One region of the Sphingomonas brevis genome, then DNA from elsewhere that is predicted to be linked to it. Evidence: predicted binding sites of a transcription regulator. Region 1 holds the regulator's gene; each other region holds the start of a gene.
The links. The regulator LexA, encoded in region 1, represses DNA repair genes until DNA is damaged. The targets are predictions, from matches to a motif close to GTTCCNCNCTTGTTCT.
Positions count from the first base shown of each region.

Region 1 (9,990 bases):
GGGCAATGGCTAGCGCTCCCTTCGACCTCGGACCGGTCACCGGCCGCGTCGATCGCGAAGGACGCCTGACGGAGGCCGATTCCGCGCTGCTGAGGCTTCAGGAGGAAGCTGGCTCGTCGCTCGGTGCGCCACTGGCACTGCCACAGGTTGCAGCGGTTGCACGCTCCGCAATCAAGCTTGGCGTGCCATTGGCGCGCTCGGTAGTTGCCGCATCGAGCGATCGCGACCTGGACCTATGGGTTAGGGCAGTGCCCGATGCCGAGGGCGCCAGCCTGACGATCGAAGGGTGGAAGGCCCGGCCTGCAGCGCCGCCGCGTCTCACGCTGGTCACTAACGAGTCGCTCGACGTAGAGGAAAGGGTCGCCCGGCCGTTGAGCTTCACCACCGACGGCGAGCTCAAGATCAAGCGGATCGACGAAGAACTGGCGCTGATGATCGGAGTCGCCCCTGCCGATGCGATTGGCCAGCCGCTCACTCGTCATTTCCTGCTGGTCGACAATGGCGATGGCGCAATGCCGCTGTTGATGGCGCTCGTCAGCCGCGCCGACTTCTCCGGGCAGAGTGCCCAGTTGCGCGGGCAGGACCGGGAATCGCTGGTGACACTGAAAGGCCTGGCCTTGCGGACCGCCGGAGACCGCTTTGACGGATATGAAATCGAAATCGACCGGCCGGCGGAGATGGATTCATCCCCCTTCGCAGTGCTCGATCCTGCGCTGGATGAGGCGCTGCGCTCGCCTCTCGACCGGATCATCGCCGCCGCCGAGCGAATCGTCGATCGCAGCGAGGGTCCGTTGAGGAGCGATTATGCCGCCTACGCCGGCGACATCGCCGCGGCGGGGCGGCACCTGCTGTCGGTTATTCGCACGATGAGCGAGCAGGAGGCAGCCAAGGGGGATGCCGAGGTCGATTTGGCAAGTACTGCCGCCGAGGCGGTGCAGCTGGTCGAGGAAGCCGCCGAAAAACGATCGGTCAAGGTAGAACTGGTCGGCGCGGACGGCCCCTTGCCTGCCGCCGGCGAGAGCCGGGGCGTGGTGCAGATACTGGTCAATTTGCTGGCCAATGCGGTCCGCCACTCTCCTGCCAGCGGCACGGTTGCGGTTATCCTGGAGCAACGGGGCGCGCAGGCCGCGGTCACGGTTGCCGACGAAGGCCCTGGAATCGCGGAAGCAGACCAGGAACGGATATTCGAGCGTTATGAACGGGCCGATGACAGTAAGGGCGGAATTGGCCTCGGTCTCGCCATCTCCCGCAGGCTTGCGCGCTCGATGGGCGGCGATATCGAACTGCAAAGCGAGCCCGGCGAAGGGGCGCGCTTCACATTGCTGCTGCCTTCGGCCTAGCGCCTAGCGCTTCGACGCCGGGATGTAATCGCGCTGCGTCGCGCCGACATATAGCTGGCGCGGGCGGCCGATCTTTTGCTCGGGGTCGGAAATCATCTCGTTCCATTGAGCCACCCAGCCGACGGTGCGGGCGAGGGCGAACAGGGCGGTGAACATCTCGGTCGGGAAACCGATCGCGTTGAGGATGATGCCCGAATAGAAATCGACGTTGGGGTAGAGCTTTTTCTCGATGAAATAATCGTCGTGGAGCGCGATCTGCTCCAGCTCCTGGGCGACGTCCAGCACCGGATCCGAGAGCTTCAATTCCTTCAACACCGCCTCGGCGGTCTGCTGCATCACCTTCGCCCGCGGATCGTAATTCTTGTAGACGCGGTGGCCGAAGCCCATCAGCCGGAACGGATCATTCTTGTCCTTGGCGCGGGCGACATATTCCTTGATCCGCTTCACGTCCCCGATTTCACGCAACATGTTCAGTGCCGCTTCGTTGGCGCCGCCATGGGCCGGGCCCCACAGGCAAGCGATGCCGGCGGCGATGCAGGCGAACGGGTTTGCGCCCGACGATCCGGCAAGGCGGACGGTCGAGGTAGATGCATTTTGCTCATGATCGGCGTGGAGGATGAAAATCCGGTCCATCGCCTTTTCGATGATCGGGTTGACCTCATAGGATTCCGCCGGGACGCCAAACGTCATGCGAAGGAAGTTGCCGGTGTAGCTGAGGCTGTTGTCCGGATAGAGGAACGGCTGGCCGATCGAATATTTGAACGCCATCGCGGCGATCGTCGGCATCTTGGCGATCAGCCGATGGGAGGCGATCAGCCGCTGCTGCGGATCGGTGATGTCGGTGCTGTCGTGATAGAAGGCGCTGAGCGCCCCGACCACGCCGCACATGATCGCCATCGGGTGGGCGTCTCGGCGAAACCCGCGATAGAATGTCGCCAGCTGCTCGTGCAGCATGGTGTGGCGGCTGATGGTATAGTCGAACTCTTCCAGCTCTTTCTTCTTCGGCAGGTCGCCGTGGAGCAGCAGATAGGCAACCTCCATGAAGCTCGAATGCTCGGCAAGCTGGTCGATCGGATAGCCGCGATGGAGCAGGATGCCCTGGTCGCCGTCGATGTAGGTGATCGCGCTTTGGCAGCTTGCGGTCGAGGTGAAGCCGGGGTCGTAAGTGAATTTGTCGATCTGGCCGTAAAGCTTGCGGATATCGATCACGTCAGGGCCGACTGATCCTTCCAGAAGGGGATAAGGAAAATCGCCGCCTTCGGTGGTGAGTGTGACGGTCTTTGCGGTCATGAGGTCGGCTCCGGCTTTAATTCGGCTTTGGCATTTGGTCGGCAATGCGCCCGAGGCTCTCGTCTTTGCCAAGCAGGACAAGGACGTCGAAAATCCCCGGCGAGGTTGTCTTGCCCGTCAATGCCGCCCTTAGCGGCTGGGCGAGTTTGCCTAGCTTAAGTGAGTTGCGTTCCGCAACCTCCCGCACTGCAGCATCCAGCGGATCGTGCTCCCATTGCGGCGTTGCAGCAAGCGCCGCGTGTGCAAGTGCGAGATGGGCGCGGCCTTCGTCATTGAGGAGGGCCGCGGCCTTTTCGTCCATCGCGAGCGGCCGCTGCGCGAAGAGGAATTCCGCGCCGTCGGCGAGTTCGTTCAGATTATGCGCGCGGGCTTTCAACTCCGGCATAGCGCGGACGAGCAGCTGAAGTTCCTCGTAGCTCAGCCCGAGTTTGCGCGAAGCAAGGGTCGCAAGGCGCGTGTCGTCGGCCTCGCGGAGGTAATGACCGTTGAGATTTTCGAGTTTCTTGAGGTCGAACCGCGACGGACTTTTGCCGACATGGTCGACGTCGAACCACTCGATTGCCTGGTCGCGGCTGATGATCTCGTGATCGCCATGACCCCAGCCAAGGCGGAGGAGGTAATTGAACAGCGCCTCCGGAAGGATGCCGAGCTCGTCGCGATAGGCATCGACGCCAAGCGCGCCATGCCGCTTCGACAATTTGGCGCCGTCAAAACCGTGGATCAGCGGAACATGGGCGTAGGTCGGCACGGGCCAGCCCATCGCCTTGATGATCGCCAGCTGGCGAAACGCGTTGTTCAAATGGTCGTCGCCGCGAATGACGTGAGTCACACCCATGTCGAAATCGTCGACGACCACGGCAAGCATATAGGTCGGGGTTCCATCCGATCGCAGCAGGATGAAATCGTCGATCTCGGCATTGGCCACGGTAACGCGACCCTGGACCAGGTCGTCGATGACCGTCTCGCCATCCTGGGGGGCCTTGATGCGGATGACATAGGGGTCGCCCTCCGGCCAATCGGTGCGATCCCGCCACGGGCTGCTGATCTTGAAGGGCTTGCGCTCGGCCTGGGCCTTCTCGCGCGCCGCCGCCAGCTCGTCCTGCGTCATGTAGCAACGATAGGCGGCACCCATATCGAGCAGCTGGTGCGCGACCTCGGCGTGGCGCTGTTCGAACTGCGACTGGAAATAGGGTTCGCCGTCTCCATCGATTCCCAGCCAGTCGAGCCCGTCCAGGATCGCGTCGATCGCTTCCTTCGTCGAGCGAACCTTGTCGGTATCCTCGATCCGAAGCAGATATTTGCCGCCGTGGTGGCGGGCGAACAGCCAATTGAATAGCGCGGTGCGGGCGCCGCCGATGTGCAAATAGCCGGTGGGCGAGGGCGCAAAGCGGGTTACGACAGGCTGTCCCACTTGGGCGATTTTGCCGCTTGCGCTCAACCGATCTTTCCTCTTGTCTGCTGGGGCCGAATGGACTGGACGAGCGCCCCTATCACAGAGGACGCGCCGCTGGAACCGGCGCATCGACGCTTTTTGCCTGCGGCATTTTCGGCAGTTTTCGCGGCGGTTGAAGCCTTTCTCGAGCATGAGCGGGCGCAGGTGCCACCGTGGTTCACGGCCGCGTTCGGCGCCGGGATCGCCGCCTGGCTATGGATTCCGGACAGGAGCGGCTGGAGCGCGGCGATTTTGCTCGGCCTCGGCCTGGCCGCGGTGGGGGCTGCGATCGGCACCAGGCGCATTGGCGGGGCCTTGCAGTTCGGCGGATTGGCGTTCGCCGCCGGCTGCACCCTGATCTGGTGGCGAAGCGAGCATGTCGCAGCGCCTCGGCTCGATCGGCCCCGGGTCGCGGCGTTCGAAGCGAGGGTCGACAGATATGAAATGCGTGCCGCCAAGGGCGACGTTCGCCTTACCCTTGTTACCGCCACGCAGGGGCTGCCGCGGTTGGTACGCATTTCGGTTCCTGACGAGGATGTCGCGATCGGCCTAGGCATTGGCGCCAGGATCCGTGTCAGGGCGCGGCTGCAGCCTCCGCCGCCGATGGCGTTGCCGGGCAGCCATGATTTCGCGCGCGACCTCTGGTTTCAGGGTATCGGCGCGGTCGGCCGCGCAATTGGCCCGGTGGAGGTTATCGAGCCCTCTCCAGGCGGTGGCCTCGACGCGCTGCGCGAACGGCTCGGCCGCCATATCCGCGGGCAATTGCGGGACAGGGCCGGCGGCATCGCCACCGCGCTGGCGACCGGAGACCAGTCCGCGGTCGGTGACGAAGATGCCGAAGCGATGCGCCGCTCCGGCCTTGCCCATCTCCTCTCTGTCAGCGGCCTGCACATTGCCGCAGTGATCAGCGCGGCAATGTTGCTGACGCTCAAACTGCTGGCGCTCAGCGAGCGGTTGGCGCTGCGCTTCAACCTCGTGCTGGTCGCAGCGGGAGCGGGAGCGCTGGCGGGCCTGGGCTACACGCTGCTGACCGGGATGCAGGTGCCAACCGTAAGGGCGTGCATCGCGGCGCTGCTGGTACTCGGCGGAATCGCGCTGGGCCGCGATGCGATCAGCCTGAGGCTGGTCGCGGTCGGGGCGTTGGCGGTGCTGCTGATCCGGCCCGAGGCGCTGGCCGGCGCGAGCTTCCAGATGAGCTTCGCCGCCGTCACTTCGATCATTGCGCTGCATCATTGGGAACCGGTTCGGAAAATGTTTGGGCCGCGCGATGAAAGCCGGTTCTCGAGGATATTGCGCGGCGCCGTCGGCCTGTTGCTGACCGGGCTGGTGGTCGAGCTCGCGCTAATCCCGTTCGCGCTTCATCATTTCCATCGCGCAGGCCTCTACGGCGTGGCGGCCAATCTCATCGCAATCCCGCTCACCACCTTCGTCGTCATGCCTTTGGAAGCGCTGGCGCTGATCCTGGACCCGCTTGGCCTAAGCGCGCCCATTTGGACGGCCACCGGATGGTCGATCGATGCCATGCTGGTCCTGGCTCATCGGGTGGGCGAGGCCGAGGGGGCGGTCGCGATGCTGCCAACCATGCCGAGCTGGGCGTTCGCCTTGATGATTGGAGGCGGGCTATGGCTGACCCTATGGAGCGGTCCCGTCCGGAGATGGGGCCTTTTGCCGTTTGCGATGGGCGCGCTCGGCGCTGCCATGGCGCCGGTTCCGGACATATTGATTACCGGCGATGGCCGGCACCTGGCCTTGATCCGCGACGATGGAGTGCCCGTCCTGCTCCGCAGCCGGACCGGCGATTTTGTCCGTGACCTGATGAGCGAGGCGTCGGCCTATGACGGCGACCCGCTTTCCCTTGAGGAACAGGGTTTCGCCCGCTGCAGCCGCGATGCATGCGTCGCCGACATTGTGCGGCACGGTACGGTTTGGCGCTTGCTCGCAACCCGCGGCCGCGACCGGATCGACTGGGCGGAGCTTACCAAGGCTTGCGCGGATGCCGACATCGTCGTTGCCGATCGCCGCTTGCCGCGAGGATGCTCACCGCGCTGGCTCAAGCTCGACCGCCAATCTCTGGAGAAGAATGGTGGCGTCGTAGTTTTTCTCGACGGCAGCCCGCGCGTTTCCACGGTTGCCGAAAGGGTCGCGCGTCATCCTTGGAGGAGTTGATCAGGCCTCTTGCCACACAGCCAATTCGCTGCCGGATGGGTCGATGAAATGGAATCGCCGGCCGCCGGGGAAGGAAAAGATCGCCTTGGCGATGATCCCGCCCGACTTCATCACCGCGTCGAATGCCGCTTCGAGATCGTCAACCCGGATCACCGGGAGCGGCGCTGCCAGCGCCTCCGACGGCTGTCCGTTCAATCCCAGGTCGACATCGCCGCTGCTTGTCGCGGCATAGTCGGGACCATAGTCGGTGAACTTCCAGCCGAACGCCTTGGCGTAAAAGCCGCGCGTCAGCTCATGCGCCGTGACGCTGGGGAGTTCGACATAGTCGATGCGGGGTGAGGGCATGTCCATTCCTAACCGTTCGTCCTGAGCGAGAGATAGACCCAGAACTCCGTCATCCCCATGCGCGCCCTTCGACTACAGCCCTTCGGGCTTCCGCTCAGGACGAACGGAGGGGTTGGTAAGTCAAACTCAGTAGCGCCGGATCAGGCCGGACAGGCGTCCCTGAATGGTCACCCTGCTTTCGTCATAGCGCTGCGGTTCATAGGAACGATTGGCGGGATCGAGGCGGATCATCTGGCCTTCGCGACGATAGGTTTTGAGCGTCGCTTCCTCATTGTCGATAAGCGCGACGACGATCTCTCCGTCACGGGCGCTGTCGACCTTGCGAATGAGGGCGAAGTCCCCGTCGAGAATTCCTTCGTCGACCATGGAGTCGCCCGACACCTCCAGCGCATAATGCTCGCCCGGCCCAAGCAAGGCAGCAGGGACAGCGAAGCCCTCATTGCCTTGCAATGCCTCGATCGGCGTACCGGCGGCGATCCGGCCGTGCAGCGGAATTTCGATCGTGTCGTTGGCCGCAGTGGGCACGACCGGCCGGGCCTGAGCAACTGGCGCAGGGGCCGCGACCTCGGGCATCTTCACCACCTCCAGCGCCCGGGCTCGATTGGGCAGGCGGCGGATGAACTGCCGTTCCTCAAGCGCCGAGATGAGCCGGTGCACGCCTGACTTGGATTTCAGGTCCAACGCCTCGCGCATCTCGTCGAAACTTGGCGAAACGCCGGTTGCGGACAGCCGCTGGTGAATGAAGTTCAGCAACTCGTGCTGCTTGGCGGTGAGCATCGGACCCCTCCGTGCGGAACGAACAGAGAACGTGTAGGCAACAAAAAGTCCGGCGTCAAGCAGTAACGAAGCAGGCGGTTAGGAATGCGTTGAGCAATGGCCGACCCTGTTCCGAGGCAACGCTTTCGGGGTGGAATTGAATGCCGTGAACCGGCGCGTCGGCATGCCGCATCGCCATTACCGTCCCATCGTCGCTCCAGGCATTGGGCAAAAGCGGAGGTCTTGGATCGGTTACCGCCAGCGAATGATAGCGGGTGGCGGCGAAGGGCGAGGGGATTCCGGCAAAAAGTCCGCTGCCGTCGTGGCGCACCTGGGCGATCTTGCCATGGACCGGATGGGTCCGCCCGACGGCAGAGCCGCAGGCAACCGCAATCGCCTGGTGGCCAAGGCAGACGCCAAGCAGCGATCTCCGCCGTTCGATGCACGCCTTGGCCAGTGAAACTGATATTCCGGCGTCTTCGGGCTTGCCGGGGCCAGGCGAGATCAGGATGCCGTCAGCGCCAGAACCAATCGCTTCGGCAACTGTCAACGCGTCGTTGCGCTTGACCGCCACCTCGGCGCCAAGAGCGGCAAGATAGTCGACCAGCATGTAAGTGAAGCTGTCGAAGTTATCGACCACCAGGATCCGCGGAGCGGTCACTGGCCGCCTCAGCTCATTGTTCGGCGCCGGAATAGCGCTGCTTGGCGGCCGCGATCGCCTCATCGTTGCGCTTGACCCCTTGCTCGATCTTCATCGCCGCCAGCAGCTGCTGGCCGAGCTCATCGGAGACCGCGCCCTCGAACTCGCGCTGAGTTCTGACGATCAGGCCAGGCGCGGAAAAGGCGTTGCCGGGCACAATCTTGTTGGTTTTGACAATGAAGAAGCCACGGTCGCGCGGGTCGGCAACCATGCGGCTTTTTCCCTGGGTCAGGGAAAACAGCATTTTGAGCGGCGCGGCGGCATCGGCATTGGCTTCCGAGATCTGGATGCGCCGCGCTACAACCGGCTCGACCGGGGGAAGTGCCACACCGGCTTCGGCGATAGCTTTTTCCATCGGTTCGCCGCGCGCTACCTTGGCCGCGATCTGGGAAGCGACCGCCTGGGCCCGGTCCATCGCCTTGCGGCGGATCCAGTCGGCGCGGACCTGATCCTTTATTTCCGCCAGCGGGGCAGGCGCGGCTTCGATGACCCGGTCGACCGCGACAATCACATAGCCGCCGTCATTTGCCAGCGTGACAACTTCCGGGTCGTCGTCGACCGCCATCGCAAAGCCGGCCTTTAGCGCGGGTTGAAGCTCCGCCGGGAATTTGTAGGCGGCGTCGCCGCGCGCAGCCCCGCCGGCATTGATCGCAGGAGTGGTAACGACCGGCAGCTTCGCAGCGCCAACCGCCTCGGCGAAGCTGGCCCCATCGTCGATCCTGTCCTCGACCTTGGTCACCGCGTCGGTCAATGACTCCTTGCGCTTGCTCGTCGCGAGCAGCGCGGCGATCTCATCATGCGCCTGGGCCAGGCTCTTGCCGGTCGCATTGCGAATGTCTTCGATCTTGATCACGTGCCAGCCGAGGTCCGACCGGACCGGTCCGACAATCGCGCCCTTGGCGGCGGCGAAGGCGGAATTGGCGATTGCCGCTCCGCCAAGGGTCGAGAATTGGGCGCGGGTCTGCGGGCCGACAGCCACATCGGCAGCGGATAATCCTGCCGGGGCGGCGGCGGCGGCGAAGCTGCCACCGGCCTTCGCCCGCGCCGCGATGCCGTCGGCCTGCTGCTTGTCCTGGACCACGGCCTGGCTCAACACGCGGGTTTCGCTGCCGGCATAATTCGCCTGGTTGGCCTTGTAATAGGCGGCGATCTCGGCCTCGCTCGGGGCAGCTCCAGCTACCGTTTCGGGGCTGATCGTGGCCAGCCGCAAGATTCGCTGCTCCGCAACCATGTAGCGCGGACGATTCTGGGTGTAGAAGGACTGAAGATCTCCATCGGACGGGTTGAGGCCTCCGCGGAAAATATCGGCCGGCACCACCGACATCTGGCCCTCGCGCTGCTCGAGCAGCATTGCCGCATAGGGCCGGGCAACCCCTACCGGGACTTTGGCCTCGACTGCGGCGGGCGCCAGAATCAGCCGCTGGGTTATCGCCACCTGAATCAGGCGGCGGACGTCGGCATCGGTGAGCTGTTCCTGCGCCAGAAAGGCATTGTAGGCCTGCTCATTGAATTTGCCGTCGAGCCCCTTGGTCTGCGGCAGGGCGGCGATTTCGCCGTCGACCAGTCGCTTGGACATGACGAAACCATGATCTTCGCCAAAAGCGATCAGCGCGTGCTCGTTGACCAGTGCCTCGAGAATTTGGTCGAATTGCTTGGCGAGCGTCGCATAGCTCGCTTCCGGATTTTGCTGCCGTGCGTCGGCGAGTGCACGCTTCATCGCACTATCCAGGTCGCGCTCGCTGACCGGCTCGCCACCGATCTTGACCAGCGTCCCCTTGCTCATCCCGAAATTGCCGGAAAAGACGCTGCGGATGTCCTGCATCGCAAAGCCGGCCAGGATCATCAGCAGGATCAGGACCATCAGTCCGGTACCGACCGCGGATTTGGACAGGCGGCGGAAGAATGAAAGCATGGGATCTCTTGGCTTTGAAAAAGGTTCGCGCCGCTTTAGGGGCCGCATC
Region 1 is NZ_JAMGBB010000001.1:510,909-520,898, forward strand. It holds gene LZ518_RS02745 (hypothetical protein) at 1-13, shown strand, start outside; gene LZ518_RS02750 (sensor histidine kinase) at 6-1,340, shown strand; gene LZ518_RS02755 (citrate synthase) at 1,344-2,630, opposite strand; gene gltX (glutamate--tRNA ligase) at 2,647-4,068, opposite strand; gene LZ518_RS02765 (ComEC/Rec2 family competence protein) at 4,162-6,228, shown strand; gene LZ518_RS02770 (VOC family protein) at 6,229-6,573, opposite strand; gene lexA (transcriptional repressor LexA) at 6,700-7,350, opposite strand; gene LZ518_RS02780 (anthranilate synthase component II) at 7,406-7,990, opposite strand; gene LZ518_RS02785 (peptidylprolyl isomerase) at 8,004-9,941, opposite strand.

Region 2 (9,990 bases), 1.8 Mb from region 1:
CCGAGAAGCGCATACGCGAAGTCGCGGCGGAACATGGGATCGACATCGGCAAGTTCGAGATCGTCGATGCCGAGTATAGCCAGGACTCGGCCGCCAAAGCGGTCGAGCTTGTCCGCGAAGGCCGCGCCGAGGCGCTGATGAAGGGCAGCCTTCATACCGATGAGCTGATGGGCGCGGTGGTGAAGCGGGACACCGGTCTTCGAACGTCCCGGCGCATCAGCCATTGCTTCGTGATGGACGTGCCGGATCACGACCAGCCGCTGATTATCACCGACGCCGCCGTCAACATCGCGCCCGACCTCAAAGGCAAAGTCGACATCACCCAAAATGCGATCGACCTCGCCAAAGCCCTGGGGGCGAAGGAGGTGCGGGTCGCGATCCTGAGCGCCATGGAAAGCGTCAATCCCGACGTTCCATCGACCCTGGAAGCGGCGGCGCTATGCAAGATGGCCGATCGCGGACAAATCACCGGCGCGCTTCTCGATGGGCCGCTGGCGCTGGATAATGCCATCAGCCCCGAGGCCGCGGCGATCAAGAAGATCAAGTCGCCGGTCGCCGGCCGGGCCAATGTGCTCGTGGTTCCCGACCTCGAAGCCGGCAATATGCTTGCCAAGAGCCTGTCATTCCTGGCCGACGCGGATGCCGCCGGCATTGTCCTCGGCGCCAAGGTGCCGATCATCCTGACCAGCCGGGCAGATGAGGAGACCGCGCGTCTGGCATCCTGCGCGGTTGCCCAGTTGATTGTCGCGGCGCGGCGGGCCGACGCCTCCGCAGCCATTCAATAAGCGGAGCCGCAACAATGGCCGAATGCATCGCCGTAATGAATGCGGGCTCGTCGAGCATCAAGTTCGCCTTGTTCCGCCATTCCTCCGACCACGAATTGCTCTTTGGCGGACAAGTCGAGCAGATCGGCGTTGCTCCTCGCCTGACCGTCAAGGATTCCGATGGCGAGACGGTGCTCGAAAACGAATGGAAGGCGAATGAGCTCGATCACCGAACAGCGACGCGGACGATCCTCGAAACTGCGATCAGCCTGCTCGGCGGCAAGGCGGTAGCAGGTGTCGGGCACCGCGTTGTCCACGGTGGCACTCAATTCACCGCCCCGGTGATTGTCACCAAGGAAGTTGTCGACGCGCTCAAAACACTCTGCCCGCTGGCACCGCTTCACCAGCCGCATAATCTGGTGGCGATTGAATCAATTGCCGTGGCCGCGCCTCATATTCCCCAGGTGGCCTGCTTCGATACGGCCTTTCACCGCTCGCAGCCTGCGCTGGCCCAGCAGTTCGCCCTGCCCCGCGAACTGACGGAATCCGGAATTCGCCGGTACGGCTTCCACGGCCTATCCTATGAATTCGTTCGCGGGCGCCTGAAGGAAATCGCTCCGGACCTGGCCGCGGGCCGGGTCATCGTCGCCCACCTCGGCAATGGCGCCAGCCTTTGCGCGATGAAGGCGGGGAAGAGCGTCGCGACGACGATGGGGTTTACGGCCGTCGAAGGCCTGATGATGGGCACTCGCTGCGGCAGCATCGATCCGGGCGTGCTCATCTACCTGATGGACGAGAAAGGCCTGGACGCGCGCGGCCTGGAAAAGCTGATCTACAAGGAGTCCGGGCTCGGCGGCGTTTCCGGGATATCGTCGGACATGCGCACGCTCCGTGCTTCGGACGATCCGCGGGCGCGTGAGGCCATCGATCTCTTCATCTACCGGATTGTCCGGGAAATCGGCTCGCTTGCGGCGGCCCTTGGCGGACTGGACGGGCTGGTCTTCACCGGCGGTATCGGTCAGCGCGACGCGAGGACACGCGCGGAAGTCGTCGACGGATGCGGTTGGCTGGGCGCAAAGCTGGACGAGGACGCCAATGCGAGGGCCGAAGGGCGCATCGATGCGGCCTCGTCACAAATTCCTTTATGGGTGATTCCGACCGACGAGGAACGCGTCATTGCGCGGCACACCTCCACCTTGCTCAACCTCTGAAGAGTCGATGCGTCAATGGAGCCGGCGGGCGACGCCTGTACGGCCGGCCGGATTGGCTGGGGGCTGCGCCGAATATTGAACGGCTAGTTTGAGATATTGGGCCAGCATCTCCAGCTGGCCCTCGAGTTCAACCCGCGACTGAAGCGCAATGTTTGGCGACAGGAGCGCCTCGGACGTTTCGTGGATCGCGAACAGGATCGTTTGCCTGAACGCATCGATGTTCTGATCCCAGAAATCCTTAAGATCGCCATCGCGCCGGCCAAGCGTCCTTAAGCCGGTCTCCAGCTCCTCGATGCTGAAGGTTGCGCTGCCACGCTCGATCGGTCCTACGGCGAATTCCCGGTTCGGGCTTTGGGCGTGAGCCATCGCTTCTCTCTCGGGAGGAATGCATCGCGAACTTGGCCGCGGGCTAGATATGGTTCGCTTGGCCGTAATCCCGTCGGCCTAGGATCGATCGCGGACGCCCGATATTGGGATTTCACCGGAGCTCCTGGACGCGGTTCAATAGCGTCCGCTTGTCACCCATTGCGGTCATCGGGTGAAAGGAGATTTGACCGTTTGCGCATGGCGAAATGCCATCCCGAAGCGTCGCAACATGGTCCTCCGCAACTGCTCGGCAATGGTGTATGTGTAGCAGATGTCCCGCCTGGTTATTTCAATCGGCGCAGCATTGCTCCTGGCCTCTCCCGCCCAAGCAAGCGACAAGGGCTGGGGAACTGCCAGCGACATCGGCCGCGATGCGCTTGTCCTGACGGCGCTCGGCCTTCCAACTGTTCAGGGCGACTGGCAGGGCACTAAACAGGCTGCCTTCTCGCTTGGCGCTTCCTATGCCGTCACCTTCAGCCTGAAGCACATTGTCCACGAAGAGCGTCCTGACGAAAGCGACGACAAAAGCTTTCCATCCGGCCACACGTCTTCAAGCTTTGCGGCGGCGGCAACGCTGCAAAAGCGTTACGGCTGGGAAATCGGCCTCCCCGCCCACGCAGTCGCCGCATTCGTCGGAGTAGCCCGCGTCAAGGCCGACAAGCATTTCGTACATGATGTGATAGTGGGCGCCGCAATCGGCGAAGCCGCGGGCTTTCTATTGACCAGCCCGAAGGATGAAGGGGTGCAATGGCTCCCGTGGGGAGACGCCCATGGAGGTGGAGTCACCATGGCGATGCGCTTTTAGCGAAGGGCCGACGCTTGTAGCCGCGCACGGATAAATATCGCTTATCGGACCCGCTGGCAGATTGATTAGCCTTGGCTGCGACCGGCGATTAGGCCCCGCGACACAATTTGAAGGAGATCGTCGTTGTCCAATTCCGTCACGGCCGTACGCGCCGCTCCTCCCCAAGTCGCGCAGGCCCACTTCGAGGCAGAGTTTACGTTCGAGACCGATTGCTGGGATGTTCATGACGCGCTTTCCTCGGGCTCACCTGGTTTCGTGCTGCTGGACGTACGTGGCCCCGCACTCTTTGCCGCAGGACATGTGCCGGGTGCGATCAACCTGCCGCATGGCAAGATCATCGGATCGAGGATGCGCGAATGGCCCGAAGGCACGCTGTTCGTCACTTACTGCGCGGGCCCGCATTGCAATGGCGCAGCCAGAGGTGCGCTCAGGCTCGCCCGGCTCGGTCTTCCGGTAAAGGTCATGGCCGGCGGCATTACCGGATGGATCGACGAAGGATTCAAACTGGAAACTGGCTTCGGCAGCGCCAATGCCACCCAATTGGCCGAGGTCATATATTGAACGCCAATGTCCCCAATGGATGGAAAGCGGTCTATAGCTTGACACTTAAATAGCAGCAGCGCTTTCTCCAAATACTCGGTCCAACGGGAGGGGAGACCCATGGCTGAAGTTGGCAAGGAAGCGCCTGACCGCCGCAATGGCGAAGACCGCAGGAGTGACGACAGGCGGAAGGGCGGCGATGCACGTCATATCCCGGCCGAGGGTGACCGGCGGAAGGAAAATAGGCGTAAGGACCAGCGGCGGGACTAAGCTCGACTGTCGGCAAAAGGTGGCAGGCGGTCACGTCATGTCGAGAAAGCCATCGGGGACATGGAGACCGGCTTCCATGTCTGAGTTGAAGGCGCCATTTTCCGGTTCAAGCGTCAGGCAATCCTGGGCATCAGTTCCTCGAGGTCGATCGGCTTGCGAATGACGGGGCGTCTCGCGCGCGTCGGCTACCGCATCCTCGCAAATCCATCCGCTTGACTCTTCGCAGGCCGAAGCGCACCTGAGAACAAATCAGGAACATATGATGCGCGAGTCGGTTGATTCTCTTGCTGTGATCAGGCGGAATCTGGCCTTGATTGCCGGAGGCAGGCTGCTGTCCGCCGACCGGCGGGTGGCGACCGGTCATATGGCGCTCGACGCCGCGCTGGATGGCGGTTTGGCGCGGGGCCGAGTGCATGAGCTGTTTGCAGCCGAGGCCGCGGATGGACCGAGCGCCGCTGGCTTCGCGGCGATGCTCGCACTCAGGACCGGAGGCCGCCAAACGCCGATCTTCTGGCTGCGCAGCGACAAGGCCGAGCGGCATGGCGGCTTTATCCATTCTCCCGGCCTCATCGAATTGGGCGGCGAGCCGGATGCGCTGGTGCTGGGAATCGCTCCGGACACTAAAGGGCTGCTCAAAAGCGCGGCCGATGCGGCGCGATGTTCCGGCCTTAAGGCGTTGGTGGTTGAATGTTGGGGCAAATGCCCCGAGCTCGATCTAACCGTCAGCCGGCGGCTGGCGCTGGCCACCGAGCAATCGGGGGTGACCCTGTTCATGCTGCGGCTGGAAGCGGAACCGCTGCCCAGTGCGGCCGACACGCGCTGGTCGGTCGGTGCGGCGCCGTCACGCCCGTTGGAGGCCAATGCGCCCGGGCCGCCGATGTTCGAAATCGAATTGCTGCGCCGTCGCGCCGGGCCTTCGGGCATGCGCTGGCGCCTGGAGTGGGATCGTGACCAAATCATCTTCCGAGAGCCGGCGCATGTTGGCGCTGTGTTTTCCCTTCCTGCCGGCCGACCGGCTGCGGCGTCAGCCGAATTGCGGCTTAGCGCCTGAAGTCCCGCTTGCCTTCGCCCGCAAGGTGAAGGGAGCGCTGCGCCTGGCGGCAGTCGATCAGGCGGCGCGATCGCTGGGGCTGGAACAGGGCATGGCGCTGGCCGATGCGCGGGCGCGGGTGCCGCTGCTGGAAGCGGTCGAGCAGGACGAAGCGGCTGATCGCGCCTGGCTCGAACGGCTGGCCGATGGCTGCATCCGCTATACGCCGATGGTCGCACTGGACCCTCCCTACGGGCTGATCCTCGATGTCACCGGCTGCAGCCATTTGCTTGGCGGCGAGAAAGGGCTGGCAACCGATGTCGAGGCCCGCATGGCGACGCTTCGAATGACGGTACGGCTGGCGTTCGCCGATACGCCCAGGGCGGCCCATGCCCTGGCAAGATATCAGGCCGTTCCCGCCAAGGATGAGGCGGCGGCGATTCGGCGGTTGCCGGTGGCGGCGCTGGAGCTGGCACCGGACACGACGCAAGGCCTGCTTCGCGCCGGGCTCAAAACGGTCGGCGAATTGGCCAGGCGACCAATGAGCGCCATCGCTGCCCGCTTTGGAGCCGAGGCGGTTACCGCGTTGCGGGAAATGCTTGGGGAGGCCGCCAGGCCGATCGAGCCGCGCATTCCCCTCGCTCCGATCCTTGCCGAACGGCGCTTCGCCGAGCCGGTGGCGCGCACCGAATATGCGATTGCCGTGTTGGGCGAGCTGGCCGCCGAAATCGGTTGGCAGTTGGAGCAAAGGCACGAGGGTGGACGGCGATTCGAGGCCTTCTTCTTTCGCAGCGACGGGCTGGTCCGCCTGCTTGTCGTCGAAACCAGCCAGCCGAACCGCGATCCGGCACTGATCATCCGGCTGATGAATGAGCGGATCGAAGGCCTTAATGACCCGATCGATCCCGGTTTCGGCTTCGATCTCATCCGCCTGGCGGTACCGGCCACCGAACCGCTGGCCCTCACCCAGCTAAGCCTGGAAGGCGGCGCGGCGAAGGAAGCCAAGGTCGCGGCCCTGATCGACCAGATCGCTACTCGCCTGGGACGTGGCCGGGTCCAGCGGTTCGTCGCCCGCGACACCCACATTCCCGAGCAGATGCAGCTCGCTTTGCCGGCGGTCGAGATCGGCGAGCCCAGTGCTTCCTGGCCCCAGCCGGCGCCCGGCGAACCGCCGCTGCGCCCGCTTCACTTGTTCGATCCGCCGCAGCCGATCGAGGTTATGGCTTTAGTGCCCGACGGCCCGCCGCGACGCTTCCGCTGGCGCCGCAAGGATCACTTCATCAAGCGATTCGAGGGGCCGGAGCGGATCGCGTCCGAATGGTGGAAGCGCAAGGACGGCGCAGTCGACAAGGCCGGCCTGACCCGTGACTATTACCGGGTCGAAGATGCGCGCGGCCGCCGCTTCTGGGTCTTCCGCCATGGCTTGTTCGACGAAAAGCCTCAGCCGCAATGGTATCTGCACGGCCTGTTCGCATGAGTTTCGCCGAGCTCGTCGCCGCGACCAACTATTCCTTCCTGCGCGGCGCTTCGCATCCGGCGGACATGGTCGGCCGGGCGTTGGAGCTGAACATGAAAGGCATCGGCATTGCCGACCGAAACAGCGTCGCCGGAGTAGTTCGCGCCTGGAGCGCACTCAACGATACTTGCGAGCAAGCCCGAATGACGCCGGAGGAAATCGGCTTCAGGCTGATCGTCGGGGCTCGCCTGGTCTTCGCAGACGCGACCCCGGACATCATCGCCTATCCGGCGACGCGCCATGGATGGGGCCGTCTGACCCGGCTGCTGACCCTCGGCAACCGCCGGGCGGAAAAGGGCGATTGCACCCTCCATTTCGCCGACTTGCTCGCTCATGCCGAAGATCTGTTGCTGATCGTGATGGCCGATGAAAGCCATGAATTCCTGCTCCGGCGCCTGGCCGATGCGCGGCCCGAAGCGGTGTGGCTGGGCGCGGCGATGCCGCATCGGGGCAGCGATCGGCGCCAGCTTGCGAAACTGAAACGGCTGGCGGAGCGGATCGGCATTCCGCTGCTGGCGACCAACGACGCGCTTTACGCTTCGCCCGGCGACCGGCCTTTGCACGACGTCGTGACCTGTATTCGCGAAGGCGTGACGATCCAGTCCGCGGGACGGCTGCTCGCCGCCAACGCCGAGCGGCATTTGAAATCTCCGCAAGAAATGGTCCGGTTGTTCCGCGACTGTCCTGAAGCGGTCACGGAAAGCCTCGACTTTCTTTCCCGCATCCACTTCAAGCTCGACGAACTGCGCTATGAATATCCGCACGAGCCGGTGCCCTATGGCTGGACCGCGCAGGGCTGGCTCGAAAATCTGGTGGTGAAAGAGGCCAACCGCCGTTTTCCCGACGGCTTGCCGAGCAAATGGCGAAAGGTGCTGGACGAGGAGTTCGGCCTGATCCGCAAGTGCCAATATGCAAATTACTTCCTCACCGTTCACGACATTGTGAAATATGCGCGCGAGCAGGACCCGCCGATCCTCTGTCAGGGACGCGGGTCGGCGGCCAATTCGCTGGTCTGCTACCTGCTCGGCATCACCCCGATCGACCCGGTCGAGAACAACCTCCTGTTCACCCGCTTCCTGTCCGAAGAACGCCGCGAGCCGCCCGACATCGACGTCGATTTCGAGCACGAACGGCGCGAGGAGGTGATGCAATATGTCTATCGCCGTTACGGTCGCGAGCGGGCGGGGATCGCCGCGACGGTGATTCATTATCGCTCGCGCAGTACGGTTCGCGAAGCCGGCAAGGCGCTCGGTCTTTCGGAAGATGTCACCGCCCGGCTCGCCCGCACTATCTGGGGCAGCTTCGAAAATGATCTGGAGGAGGATCGCTACGGCGAGGCCGGGCTGACGCTCGCCAATCCGGAAATCGCGCGGCTGAAGGCAATCGTCGACCGGCTGATCCAATTCCCCCGCCATTTGTCGCAGCATGTCGGCGGCTATGTGCTGACCGAAGGCCGGCTCGACGAGATCGTGCCGATCCACAATGCGGCGATGGTGGATCGCACCTTCATCGAATGGGACAAGGACGATATCGATGCGCTGGGGCTGATGAAGGTCGATGTGCTGGCGCTCGGCATGCTGACCTGCATCCGCAAGAGCTTCGATTTGATGCGGTTGGGCGGGCTCGGTGACTGGCAGCTTGATACCGTCCCGCCCGAAGATCCGGCGGTCTATAACATGCTCTGCCAGGGCGACAGCATCGGGGTGTTCCAGGTCGAAAGCCGGGCGCAGATCAACATGCTGCCGCGCCTCAAGCCGCGTTGCTTCTACGATCTGGTGATCGAGGTGGCACTGGTTCGTCCGGGACCGATCGAAGGCGACATGGTCCACCCCTATCTCCGCCGCCGTAACGGAGAGGAAGAGGTCGAGCTGCCGTCACCGGGCCCGCCCCATCCGCCGGACGAACTGCAGGAGGTGCTCGGCCGCACCTTCGGCGTGCCCCTGTTCCAGGAACAGGCGATGAAGATCGCCATTGTCGCCGCCGGCTTTACCCCCGATGAGGCCAACGGCCTCCGCCGCGCCATGGCCACCTTCCGCAATCTCGGTACCATCCATCAATATGAATCGAAGATGGTCGAGGGGATGGTCCGCCGCGGCTACGGCCGCGACTTCGCCAAGCGCTGCTACAACCAGATCAAGGGGTTCGGCAGCTACGGCTTTCCCGAAAGCCACGCCCAAAGCTTCGCCAAGCTGGTCTATGTCTCGGCATGGCTGAAGTGCCACCATCCCGCGGTGTTCACCTGCGGCCTTTTGAACTCGCAGCCAATGGGTTTCTACGCGCCCGCCCAGCTGGTTCGCGATGCGACCGAACATGGGGTCGAAGTGCGCCCCCCCGACATCAACGCCAGCGACTATGACAATCTGCTCGAGGGCCAAGAGGATGGCGGCCATGCGATCCGGCTCGGCTTTCGCCAGGTCGACGGTTTCCGCAAGGAATGGGCGGAGAAACTGGTTGCCGCACGGGGCGCGGGCTTCACCCAGGTCGAGCAATTGACCCAGCGCGCCGGGCTGCCGTCGCGGGCGTTACATTTGCTGGCCGATGCCGATGCCTTTGGGTCGATCGATCTCAAGCGGCGCGACGCTTTATGGGAAGCGCGGCGCACGCCGCAGGGCGTGCTGCCGCTGTTCGCCCATGCCGAGGCAGCCGAACTGGGCAAGGAAAGGGATGCCGGGCTGCCGGCGATGCCGCTACCGGAAGAAGTGGTGACCGATTACCAGGTCACGCGCCTGTCACTGAAGGGCCATCCGATGCAGTTCCTGCGCCAGGCCCTCGATAGCGAAGGCGTGCTCAGTTGCGCCGGCGCATCCAATGCCCGGAACGGGCGGATCGAGCGCGTAGCTGGCGTCGTCCTGATCCGGCAGCGGCCGGGCAAGGGCAATGCCCTCTTCCTCACGCTGGAAGATGAAACCGGAATCACCAACGTGCTGCTATGGGCGCGCGATTTCGAGCGCTACCGGCGCGAGGTGATGGCTGCCCGGCTGATGGAGGTCGAAGGCGAAATCCAGCGCAGCAAGGAAGGAGTAATGCACCTCATCGCCCGCCGCGTGTTTGACCGCAGTGCGCTATTGAATCAGCTGACCGGCGACCAGCCGATGCGCACGCCGATGTCGCCCGCCGATGGACCGCGCAATGGGCCCGATCCGCGCCATGGCCATCCGCGCAATGCCCGCATCCTGCCAAAGTCGCGCGACTTCCACTGAGATCAAAGCGCCTCGACGATCGTCACATTGGCGATCCCGCCACCCTCGCACATCGTCTGCAGGCCGAACCTCTTGCCGCGTGCTCGAAGCCCATGGACGAGGGTCGCCATCAGCTTGGTTCCGCTCGCGCCCAGCGGATGGCCAAGCGCGATCGCGCCGCCATTGACGTTGAGCCTGTCGGGATCGGCATCGAGCTCGTTCAGCCACGCCAGCGGCACCGGCGCGAACGCCTCGTTGACCTCGTAAAGATCGATTTCGTCGAGCTTGCGGCCGGACCGTTCCAGCGCC
Region 2 is NZ_JAMGBB010000001.1:2,335,208-2,345,197, reverse strand. It holds gene LZ518_RS12095 (phosphate acetyltransferase) at 1-785, shown strand, start outside; gene LZ518_RS12090 (acetate/propionate family kinase) at 800-1,975, shown strand; gene LZ518_RS12085 (hypothetical protein) at 1,988-2,341, opposite strand; gene LZ518_RS12080 (phosphatase PAP2 family protein) at 2,613-3,146, shown strand; gene LZ518_RS12075 (rhodanese-like domain-containing protein) at 3,270-3,707, shown strand; gene LZ518_RS12070 (hypothetical protein) at 3,807-3,956, shown strand; gene LZ518_RS12065 (ImuA family protein) at 4,267-5,007, shown strand; gene LZ518_RS12060 (Y-family DNA polymerase) at 4,934-6,463, shown strand; gene LZ518_RS12055 (error-prone DNA polymerase) at 6,460-9,702, shown strand; gene LZ518_RS12050 (acetyl-CoA C-acetyltransferase) at 9,705-9,990, opposite strand, start outside.
Region 2: the regulator LexA is predicted to act here: its motif matches at 4,198-4,213, upstream of LZ518_RS12065 (ImuA family protein).

Region 3 (9,990 bases), 1.2 Mb from region 1:
TGCCTTGGCCTTGGGATGTTCCCGCAATCGATAGGCTGAGCGAGGCGTAATGCCGACTTCGGCGCAAGCCTCGCTGACGCACCCGGTTTCCGCCAATACGGCGATGAAGGCGCGCTGGCGTTCGGCGGTCCAGCCGTCGTGGCGGGGTTTGACCGCGACGGGCGCGAAAACCAGCGGCCCGGATGCTTCGTCGCCAAGTGGATAATCCATATCGCCTCCTCAAAATGGGCGGCGTCTATGAACCAAATAGGTTGCTGTAGGACAGCAAAAATTAAGGCTTAGGGTAAAGTCTGACCAGCCGGTCCTTGATGTGGGCCAGGCGGTAGTAGAACCCCTGCCAGCCCGCTCGCTTTGCCTCGGCGGTTAGTGGCTTACGGGCTTCGAAGATGTCGGGCTCCTGCAGGTCTGCCGACAGATAATAGATGGCGTGCAGCTTCCCGTCGGCGCTGAGTGCGACGACGTAGAGCGGGAAATAGATCGCCGAAGCCATCCGCTTCTCTTGCGGACCCCATGCAGCTCCGAGGATTGAATCGGGCGCCGTATTCACATCCTTGACGGTGCAGGCTTTCACCTGCGCCAGGAAGCCGCAGAAATCGCAGATCAGGTCGGCACATTTGAAATTTGGCGGAAGCCGCTTGAAGGTCTTGGGACCCTTGCATCTGGGGCAAGGGCAGCTGGCCGCCACCAGCTTCTCCCCAAACTCGCCCAGCTTTTGCTTCTCGGTCGCCAAGACGTTTAATGCCCCCTTCGAGGCCGTCCTGATGGGGCGGCCCGAGCGCCGACAATAGATTGGCGAACTGTCAACTTTCAATATGGTTAGAGAACGCGCCCCCAGTTAAGCTGGCCCTCGCAGGGGGATGGCGATGCACGGACGTGGGCGTGGGCCTGGGCGCGGGAGAGCGCGCGGAAGGCGACAGTTTCGGGTAATCAAGGGGGGCAAGCAGGACTTGTCGAGCTATTGGCCCGAGGCGAAGCGACCACGGGCTGGATGGTATCGCGGGCTGTGGGGGCTCGCTGCAATTGCCGCGCTGGTTGGGGTCGCATCGGTCATGGCCGACAGCAACGCGTCATCCTATGCCACGGAGAAACAGGCCCTGCTCGACAGCCGCGGAGTCCGGGAAAGCTTCGGCTATTGCCATACCGGCGGCGGCACCAATTGCGTGGTCGATGGCGACACCATCTGGTTCCACGGCCAGAACATCCGCATCGTTGGCCTCGACACGCCGGAAACCCACGATTTCGGCTGCGCCGATGAAAAGTCGCTTGGCGACCGGGCGACGCGGCGGCTGCACCAGCTGGTCAATGGCGGCGTGGTCAGCCTGTCCACCATCGACCGCGACGAGGACCGATATGGCCGCAAGCTCAGGATCGTGAAAGTCGATGGCGTATCGGTCGCCGACACGCTGATCGCTGACGGCCTAGCCTACCGCTACAATGGCGGGCCGAAGCAGAGTTGGTGTTAGTGCGCGTTACCTCGTCATGCCGGGCTTGACCCGGCATCCGCCTTTTCTTCAAGCGACCGGAAAGTAAGGCAGACCCCGGATCAAGTCCGGGGTGACGCTCAGCGAGCTTTCCCGACGTAAGGGAGTTCCTCCAACCGGCTCTCCTCTTCGCAATCGTGGCAATGGCCGTAGTCGAATATCTCGCCCAGCACCCAAGTCTGCCGGTCGCGATCCCACTCGGCCCAGGCATCGCGCCGGACGTTCCTTCCGCCGCAGTCCCCGCAAACGATATCGATGTTCATTTGTCCCATCCCACCGATGGGTCGAGATGGCGGTCCGCCCCCGCTCTCGACACACCACGATCCTTGGCGATCGGGGAGTAGTAAAACCGACCAGAGCCGGCCCCTACGACCTTTAGAACCGAGGCTCCTGGACATACGTCGCAGGCTCCCCGACCAAAAAGGCGCGGGTGCGTGGCTGATAACGCTCAGCCATCGCTCTGGTTACGGGATTACTAGCCCCGGCAGCCGTGCGTGGCGGCTGCGGGAATGGTTATGCTGCGGGTCGGGAGAGGGCGCAAGCGCGCGGCAGGGCGTTGGCCGCTAGAGGTTGCAGTTCGGCGCTTAGGAAGGCGTACCGGGAAGCCGTCGCGTCAGTTTCCGAGTTTCAAAACAACCGGGTTAAACCGTCCCATCGATCAAAGCCGGGCCAACTCGCGACGATGTCTCGATTGAACGGATTTAGCAGACCTACTTCCTCGATCGTCTGCTCCATCCGACCAAAGTTGCACGGCGCACAGGTGATAATCAGGTTTTCGAGCGTGCTGGCGCCGCCGCGCTGGTTTGGAATTAGGTGGTCAAATTGAAGCCACATGCATTGCAAGGCGGCATGCTGATCATGATTGCGACGGCCCCAGCGCACGCTCTCAGGGTACAGTCGAGCCAGCTTTTGACGGATTTTTGAGGGCACGACCGGAATGCCGCAGAAGCGACAATGATAGCCGTCGCGCCGGATGATTTCTCGCTGAAGCGCTGCGCCCGGCATGCGCGGTTGTGGTCGCAGCGCTTGGCTAAGAAACGGTAACGGATCGGCCTGCGCAATCTTCCAATGAATTTCTGGATTGGACTTGCCCCAGATGGATTCAGTCCATGCCGAAATCGCCGGCAAGTCGGCTTGAACTAGCAACGTGGCTGCCTGATCGGGATTGCCCGCCAGATGGGCGTCCGCCGCGTTACTGAGGAGCGAGGCAGCCTCAAAGATTTCTACAATCGGCCCTTTGAAGCAACGTTTCACCGGCGGCTCATGAAGATTTGTGCACTGTCACCGTCATCCTAATCAAGGTCTACGAAGCGCAAACGAGAACAGCATTTCTTCGGCATAGCGCCTCGAGAATTTGACATAAGATGCGAAGCTGAATGCGAAGAGAAGGTTATACATCGCTACCTTCACGATCGGCTGCCAATCGCTAATCGCATCTGTAGGGAAGGTGTCTTGATAGAAAGCACCGACGAGGCGGGCAAATTCCATCCAAGCGCAACAAGCAAATAAGAAAGTTAGCGAGCGGAAGAGTCCGCCTATGACCAAATAATTGTACATTCTTGGAACGGCGGTAGGGTCGTTGGCTATGACGTAATGCTCTGTCGCCTTGTACCAATCTTTAGTGTGTCCGGGCGTTGGGAGGCGCTTGTTCTGTAGCCTCGTTTTTACACGCTCATATACTGCCTCGGGAATTCGGCTCGTGAAATAACCGAACCATTTTATCGCGTAGGCCAACACAAAAGAGAAAGAGACGGGAAAGAAGAATAGAAGGCGGATGAGGCTACGAGCGCGAGAACCTTTCCGCCATGCCAACTTCCAGCGGCGCTTCACCCAATCCTTGATCTCATCGAATGATTGTTGATCCCGGCGACGGTGCCCGAGGATGCTCGCGTCGCTCATCTTACCCAACAAGAGTTCGGCAGTCTTTTCCACGAAAAGGGATGACAAAAACGCTAAGAGGTGGCCAAGAATGTAAACCGCAAACAGCGCAAACAGCGTCTTTATTGCGGAGTCCGCGAATGGCACGCCAGTCGCAACTTCGAGCGCTAGGAAGCCAGCCTCCTTCGGGGAAGCGATGTAGTGAAATAAGAAAGGCAGCGAAAATAGGCCGCAGCCGAAATAGACGACTACATCGTAGTTTGCGAAAGGCGGACGAACGAGATCCTTGATGCCGTCCGTCAGGGTTGCCACTGCCCCTCTACTCCGCCGCCACTCCAGCTCTCGCGAACATATCCTCGCCGTCGCCTTCGCCGGCCGGTGCGTCGTTCGCCGCTTTGGCCTTCTGGCGCCGGTCGAAATTGTCCCACACGTCGTTCCACGTGCCCCGGGTCGCGGCCTTCGAATATTCGGTCGCGCGGGTTTCGAAGAAGTTGGCGTGTTCGACGCCGTTCAGCAACGGCGCGAGCCAGGGGAGGGGGTGCTCGTCGACCATATAGATCGGCTTGAAGCCCAGCTGCCCCAGCCGCCAGTCGGCGATGTAGCGGATATACTTCTTGATCTCCTTGGCGGTCATGCCCTCGACAGGCCCGAACTCGAACGCCAGGTCGACGAACGCATCCTCCAGCCGAACCGTCTTCTGGCAGCAGTCGATGATGTCGTCGCGCACCGCATTGGTCAGGCAGTCGCGTTCCTTGACGAAGGCGTGGAACAGGCGGGTGATGCCTTCGCAATGCAGGCTCTCGTCGCGGACCGACCAGCTGACGATCTGCCCCATGCCCTTCATCTTGTTGAAGCGCGGGAAGTTCATCAGCATGGCGAAGCTGGCGAACAGCTGCAGCCCTTCGGTGAAGCCGCCGAACATGGCCAGCGTGCGGGCGATGTCCTCGTCGCTGTCGACGCCGAAGGTCGCCAGATAGTCGTGCTTGTCCTTCATCTCCTTATACTGAAGGAACATGCCATATTCGCTTTCGGGCATGCCGATCGTGTCGAGCAGGTGCGAATAAGCGGCGATGTGCACCGTCTCCATGTTGGAGAAGGCGGCCAGCATCATCTTGATCTCGGTCGGCTTGAACACGCGGCCGTACTTGTCGTGGTAGCAATCCTGCACTTCGACATCGGCCTGGGTGAAGAAGCGGAAGATTTGAGTCAGCAGGTTGCGCTCGCCCTCGGTCAGCTTCTGCGCCCAGTCGCGGCAATCCTCGCCCAGCGGGACTTCCTCCGGCATCCAGTGGATCTGCTGCTGGCGCTTCCAGAAATCGAACGCCCAGGGGTATTCGAACGGTTTATACTGCTTGCGGGCTTCGAGCAGTGGCATCGGTTACGCTCCTTTGAACAGGTTGGTGGCGATGGCGAGCGTCGCCACACCGAGCAGGGATAGGGTGAGGGCCAGCAGCTTGAGGCTGCTCGGCGAATAGCTGTCTTCGGGCCGCTTGGAATTGGCGCGGAGCCACATGGTCCAGGCCACCGCCAGCTCGACGAAGGCGATCGGCCACAGGCGCAGCTGCCGCAGCCACACGGGGGCGGATTCGCCGGCGATGGCCGACAGGACCATCACTACCGCGACCAGCACGGCGAAGGCCGCGACGACCCATTCGAACATGGTCGGCGGGCGCTCATGCTGGTCGAGCGGCAGGAAGCCGGTGTCGGTGTCGCGATAGGCCATCACCGCCGCCTCGAGCTCCGCGCGCCGACACCCAGGAAGCAGATGCCGACGAAATAGCCGAAATCGTAGAAATGGCCGTTGTTGGGGACGGCATAGATGGCGATGTCGCCGACGAAGAGCGAAAGGATGAAGGTCACCGGGAAGGCGAAGCCGTGCCACACGCCCAGCAGGAAGCCGGGCGCCTCGGGTTGGACCGTGCTCTGCGTCACGGTCGCGACGCAGGCGGAAAGCGCCAGCGACGCGGCGAGAATGAGTGCGATCCGCTTCATTGTGCTGCTCATCACTGGCTGCCTCCCTGCTCGGCGGCATGGTCAATCTCTGCCTGCGACGGCCGATATTCGAGCAGGCCGAGCCCGTGGACGGCGAGGAGGATGGCGATGAACAGGACGATCACCGAGCCCTGGTTGCCATAGCCGCCCTGGCCCTCCGCGCCCTTGCGGCGATAGACCACCACCGACAGCAGGACGAGGGCCGCCGCGGCGGCCAGCTCGACGATCTGCATCGTGGTCATTGGTTGAATCCTTTTCCGTCATGCCAGCGAAGGCTGGCATCCATGCCGTCGAGGACATGGGCCCCAGCCTTCGCTGGGGCGACAAGACGAACCATCACTGACACGCCAAACACTCGTCGTAATCCGTGCTCGACGCGAGCTGGATTTCCTTGAGGTCGGTCGTGTTGTCGGCCTCGACGCCGCCGGCGAAACCGGCGCGCTGCACCGACTTGGAACGGAGGTAATAGAGCGACTTGATGCCCAGCTCCCACGCGCGGAAGTGGAGCATCATCAGGTCCCACTTGTCGCTGTCGGCGGCGATGAACAGGTTCAGCGACTGCGCCTGGTCGATGTAGGGCGTGCGGTCGGCGGCAAGCTCGAGCAGCCAGCGCTGGTCGATCTCGAACGATGTCTTGTAGACGTCCTTTTCCTCGGTCGTGAGGAAGTCGAGGTGCTGGACCGAGCCGCCCCGCTCGAGGATCGAGCTCCACACCGTTTCGGCATTCTTCGACTTTTCGGTGAGGAGCTTCTCAAGGTACGGGTTCTTGATCGAGAAACTGCCGGACAGCGTCTTGTGGGTGTAGATGTTGGCCGGGATCGGCTCGATGCAGGCCGAAGTGCCGCCGGCGATGATCGAGATCGACGCGGTCGGCGCGATCGCCATCTTGCAGCTGAACCGCTCCATCACGCCCATGTCGGCCGCGTCGGGGCAGGGGCCGCGCTCCTGCGCCAGCATCATCGACGCTTCGTCGACCTGGGCGCGGATATGCTTGAAGATGCGCATGTTCCACGACTTGGCCATGGCGCCTTCGAACGGCAGGGCGCGCGCCTGGAGGAAGCTGTGGAAGCCCATCACGCCGAGACCGACGCTGCGCTCGCGCTCGGCGCTATATTTGGCGCGGGCCATCTCGTCCGGCGCGCGGGCGATATAGTCGGAAAGGACATTGTCGAGGAAGCGCATCACATCCTCGATGAACTGCTTGTCGCCGTTCCATTCATCCCAGGTTTCGAGATTGAGGGACGAGAGGCAGCAGACCGCGGTGCGATCGGCGCCCAGATGGTCGCGGCCGGTCGGAAGCGTGATCTCGCTGCAGAGGTTGGAGGTCGAAACCTTGAGGCCGAGGTCCCGGTGATGCTTGGGCATCGACCGGTTCACCTGGTCGATGAAGATGATGTAGGGCTCGCCGGTCGCAAGCCGGGTCTCGACCAGCTTCTGGAACAGCGAGCGGGCGTCGACCTTGCCGCGCTCGCTTCCGTCGCGTGGGCTGCGGAGCATGAACTCGCTTCCGTCGCGGACGGCTTCCATGAATTCGTCGGTGACCAGCACGCCATGGTGCAGGTTCAGCGCCTTGCGGTTGAAGTCGCCCGACGGTTTGCGGATCTCGAGGAACTCCTCGATCTCCGGGTGCGAAATGTCGAGGTAGCAGGCGGCCGAACCGCGCCGCAGGGAGCCCTGCGAAATGGCGAGCGTCAGGCTGTCCATCACCCGGACGAAGGGAATGATGCCGCTGGTCTTGCCGTTGAGGCCGACCGACTCACCGATCCCCCGGACATTGCCCCAATAGGTGCCGATGCCACCGCCCTTGGAGGCCAGCCACACATTCTCATTCCAGATATCGGTGATCGCCCGCAAGCTGTCGTCGACGCTGTTCAGGTAGCAGCTGATCGGGAGGCCGCGGCCGGTGCCGCCGTTCGACAGCACGGGCGTCGCCGGCATGAACCACAGCTTGGAAATATAATCGTAGACGCGTTGCGCATGGCCGGCGTCGTCCGAGTAAGCGGCGGCGACGCGGGCGAACAGGTCCTGGTAGGATTCGCCGGGCAGCAAATAGCGGTCGCGCAGCGTTTCCTTGCCGAACTCGGTCAGCCGCGAATCACGCTCCGAATCGGTGGCGACGTCGAACTTCTTGGCATCGACGGTCTTGCTGTCGCGCTTGGTCTCGGCGTGCGAGACGTCGTCGGAGCTTACTTCGCTCGTGGTTGCAAAATCCATCGTACTTCCCCGTTCCTGCGGCCGTTCGATGACGGCTTGTTCTACTTCTGTTCGACTCGGTGCCATGGCCCCGAACCTACTCCATTTTCAAGCGCCGCGGGGGTTTTTCGTGGCCCGTTTCCCCGATATCCACAGGGCACGAGCGGGCGCATACGGAAGATAGTCATCTTCCGTCCCAACCACAATAGATTGAGTAACCCCCCAACGTTGAAACCAGATATTGTGTCTAAACGGGGCTGGGACGCAAGATATAAATTAATGCGATGTGAAAATTTATGAGCCCCCAGAGAGGGGCTGTGACCTTTGAGTCACGAACATTGGGAGACCCGTTGCGGTGAGCCACGGATCGCTCGGTTAACGGTCCATCCGCGAAACGATCGGCCTTACGGCGCGATCACCTTCAGCGCGCCTGGCCGGATCCGGAATATGAGCGGCGGCTTGATCGCCAGCGTTTCGCCATCCAGCGCCACGGTGACCGCCGAGCGGGCGCTATCGACGGCAAGGCTGGAGACAGTGTCGAGGCGTACCATGTCGTCGGGCCGCGGAATGCCAAGCAGCGCGCGCATGACCGCGGCGAGGAATCCGGGAACGCCCTTCTTGCGCATCACCATCACGCATAATTGCCCGTCATCGAGCCGGTCGCGCTGGCCGGCGGCGGGAAGCGCCAGCTGATAATCATTATTGCCCACGAACAGCAGCGGGGTATCGATCCGGGCTTCGCCGCCATCGGCGCCGATCCGCAGCCTTTGGTGATGAAACCGGGTGAGCGTCCTCAATGAGGCGACCAGCATCGCCAGCCGCTTCGACCGGCCAAGCCGCTGCTGCTGAAGCTCGCGGTCCATCACCATCAGCGGATAGAGGCCGATCGCGGCATTGTTGACGAAGATGCGGCCATTGACCTCGGCGACGTCGATCGCACGCGCTTGCCCGCCGGCAATTACGTCGACCGACTTGGCCAGATCGAATGGAATGCCGAGGTCGCGCGCCAGATGATTGAGGGTCCCCAGCGGCAGGATGCCGAGCGTGGCATCCGTCCCGGCCACCGCCTGGGCCGCGCTGCTGACGCTGCCGTCGCCGCCGCCGACGATGATCAGCTTGCTCCCGGCCTTGACGGCGGCCTCGACGCGGTCCGCGATCAGGTCGCCGTCGACCGCGTCGACCTTCGCCTCAATACCGGCCGCGCGCAGGGCCGCCGCGACCTCGTCGAGGCCGCATCTGTTGCGATTCAGGATGACGGACGCTTCCATTCAGGAAGCGGAAACTCCTATGCGGCCGGTCCGATGCAAAAGGCCGCCAGCTTATTTCCATCGGGATCGCGGAAATAGGCGCCGTAGAAGGCCTGTGGCCCTTCATCGCCGCGCACGCCGGGAGGGCCTTCGCATGTCCCGCCCAGTTCCAGCGCCTTGCCGTAGATCTGGTCGACCTTGTCGCGGCTGTTCATCGCGATCGCAGTCATGTTGCCGTTGCCGGCCACCGCCGGCTCCTTGTTGTTGGGGGTGGTGACGGCCAGCCCCGGCTTGTCGAAACCCGTGCCCCACATGGTGAAGCCTCCCGTCTCGTCGCCGAATTCCATGATCCGCTTGGCGCCGATCGTGCTGCCCAGCAGCTCGTCGTAGAAAGCCCGCGCGCGAGGCATATTGTCGCTGCCCAAGGTGACGTAACCGATCATGCGAGTCGCTCCCTTCGTCAGTTAGAGACGGAACATAGCAGGAACGATTGGGCTGGCAAGTCGGCGAATTGGCCTTGTGAAGCCTAGTTGGCGGCGACCGGCGTATCGCCGCCTTTGCACTCGCCGACCCGCTTCGCCTCGACCTTCATCGTCATCACCATGTCGCCGGACTCGGTCGCGGCATTGTTGGTGCTGGTCATGGTCAGCACATAATTGTCCGGCGAATAGGTGCCGGCCATCGCCATGGTAGTGACCGCCTGTTCATGCTTGCAGATCAGCTTGAGGTCGATCTTGCCGTCGCCCCAGTTGAAATGCTCGTAAGTGCAATTCTTGTCGGCCCCGGTGAAGAAATCCTCGCGCGGATTTTCGGCCTGCTCCTTGCTCAGGCAGACATTGTGCACCTGCGCCGTGCCCATCGCTCGCTGCATATATTCCCTGGCTTCCGGCGGCATTCCCGGCGCCTCGATCTTGAGCAGGCTGACGGTCTGCTCCCACTGGCCGGGGCGAACGAAGCTGCCCTTGCCGGCGGCGTCGCGCATCTTGGCGGCAACCTCGGAGGGCTTGGCATTGTCGGCCTTGACCTCGGGATCGGAACCGCACGCCGCGAGACAGAATAAAGGCAAAGCCAGGATCAAGCGCTTCATGCCATTTCCCCCTGTTGGCCACGCCGGACAGGCGCCGGGCCTCGGCCGTGCAGCATATGGCAGTTGGGCCTCATTGCAATCGTCGCCGAACCAGCGCGTGCAAACCAGACTT
Region 3 is NZ_JAMGBB010000001.1:1,670,416-1,680,405, reverse strand. It holds gene LZ518_RS08640 (hypothetical protein) at 1-210, opposite strand, end outside; gene LZ518_RS08635 (DpnI domain-containing protein) at 272-730, opposite strand; gene LZ518_RS08630 (thermonuclease family protein) at 948-1,463, shown strand; gene LZ518_RS08625 (hypothetical protein) at 1,562-1,744, opposite strand; gene LZ518_RS13560 (HNH endonuclease) at 2,109-2,735, opposite strand; gene LZ518_RS08615 (hypothetical protein) at 2,778-3,671, opposite strand; gene LZ518_RS08610 (ribonucleotide-diphosphate reductase subunit beta) at 3,679-4,734, opposite strand; gene LZ518_RS08605 (hypothetical protein) at 4,738-5,082, opposite strand; gene LZ518_RS08600 (hypothetical protein) at 5,082-5,363, opposite strand; gene LZ518_RS08595 (hypothetical protein) at 5,363-5,593, opposite strand; gene LZ518_RS08590 (ribonucleoside-diphosphate reductase subunit alpha) at 5,688-7,565, opposite strand; gene LZ518_RS08585 (diacylglycerol/lipid kinase family protein) at 7,949-8,812, opposite strand; gene LZ518_RS08580 (VOC family protein) at 8,830-9,234, opposite strand; gene LZ518_RS08575 (DUF3617 domain-containing protein) at 9,318-9,878, opposite strand.
Region 3: the regulator LexA is predicted to act here: its motif matches at 7,604-7,619, upstream of LZ518_RS08590 (ribonucleoside-diphosphate reductase subunit alpha).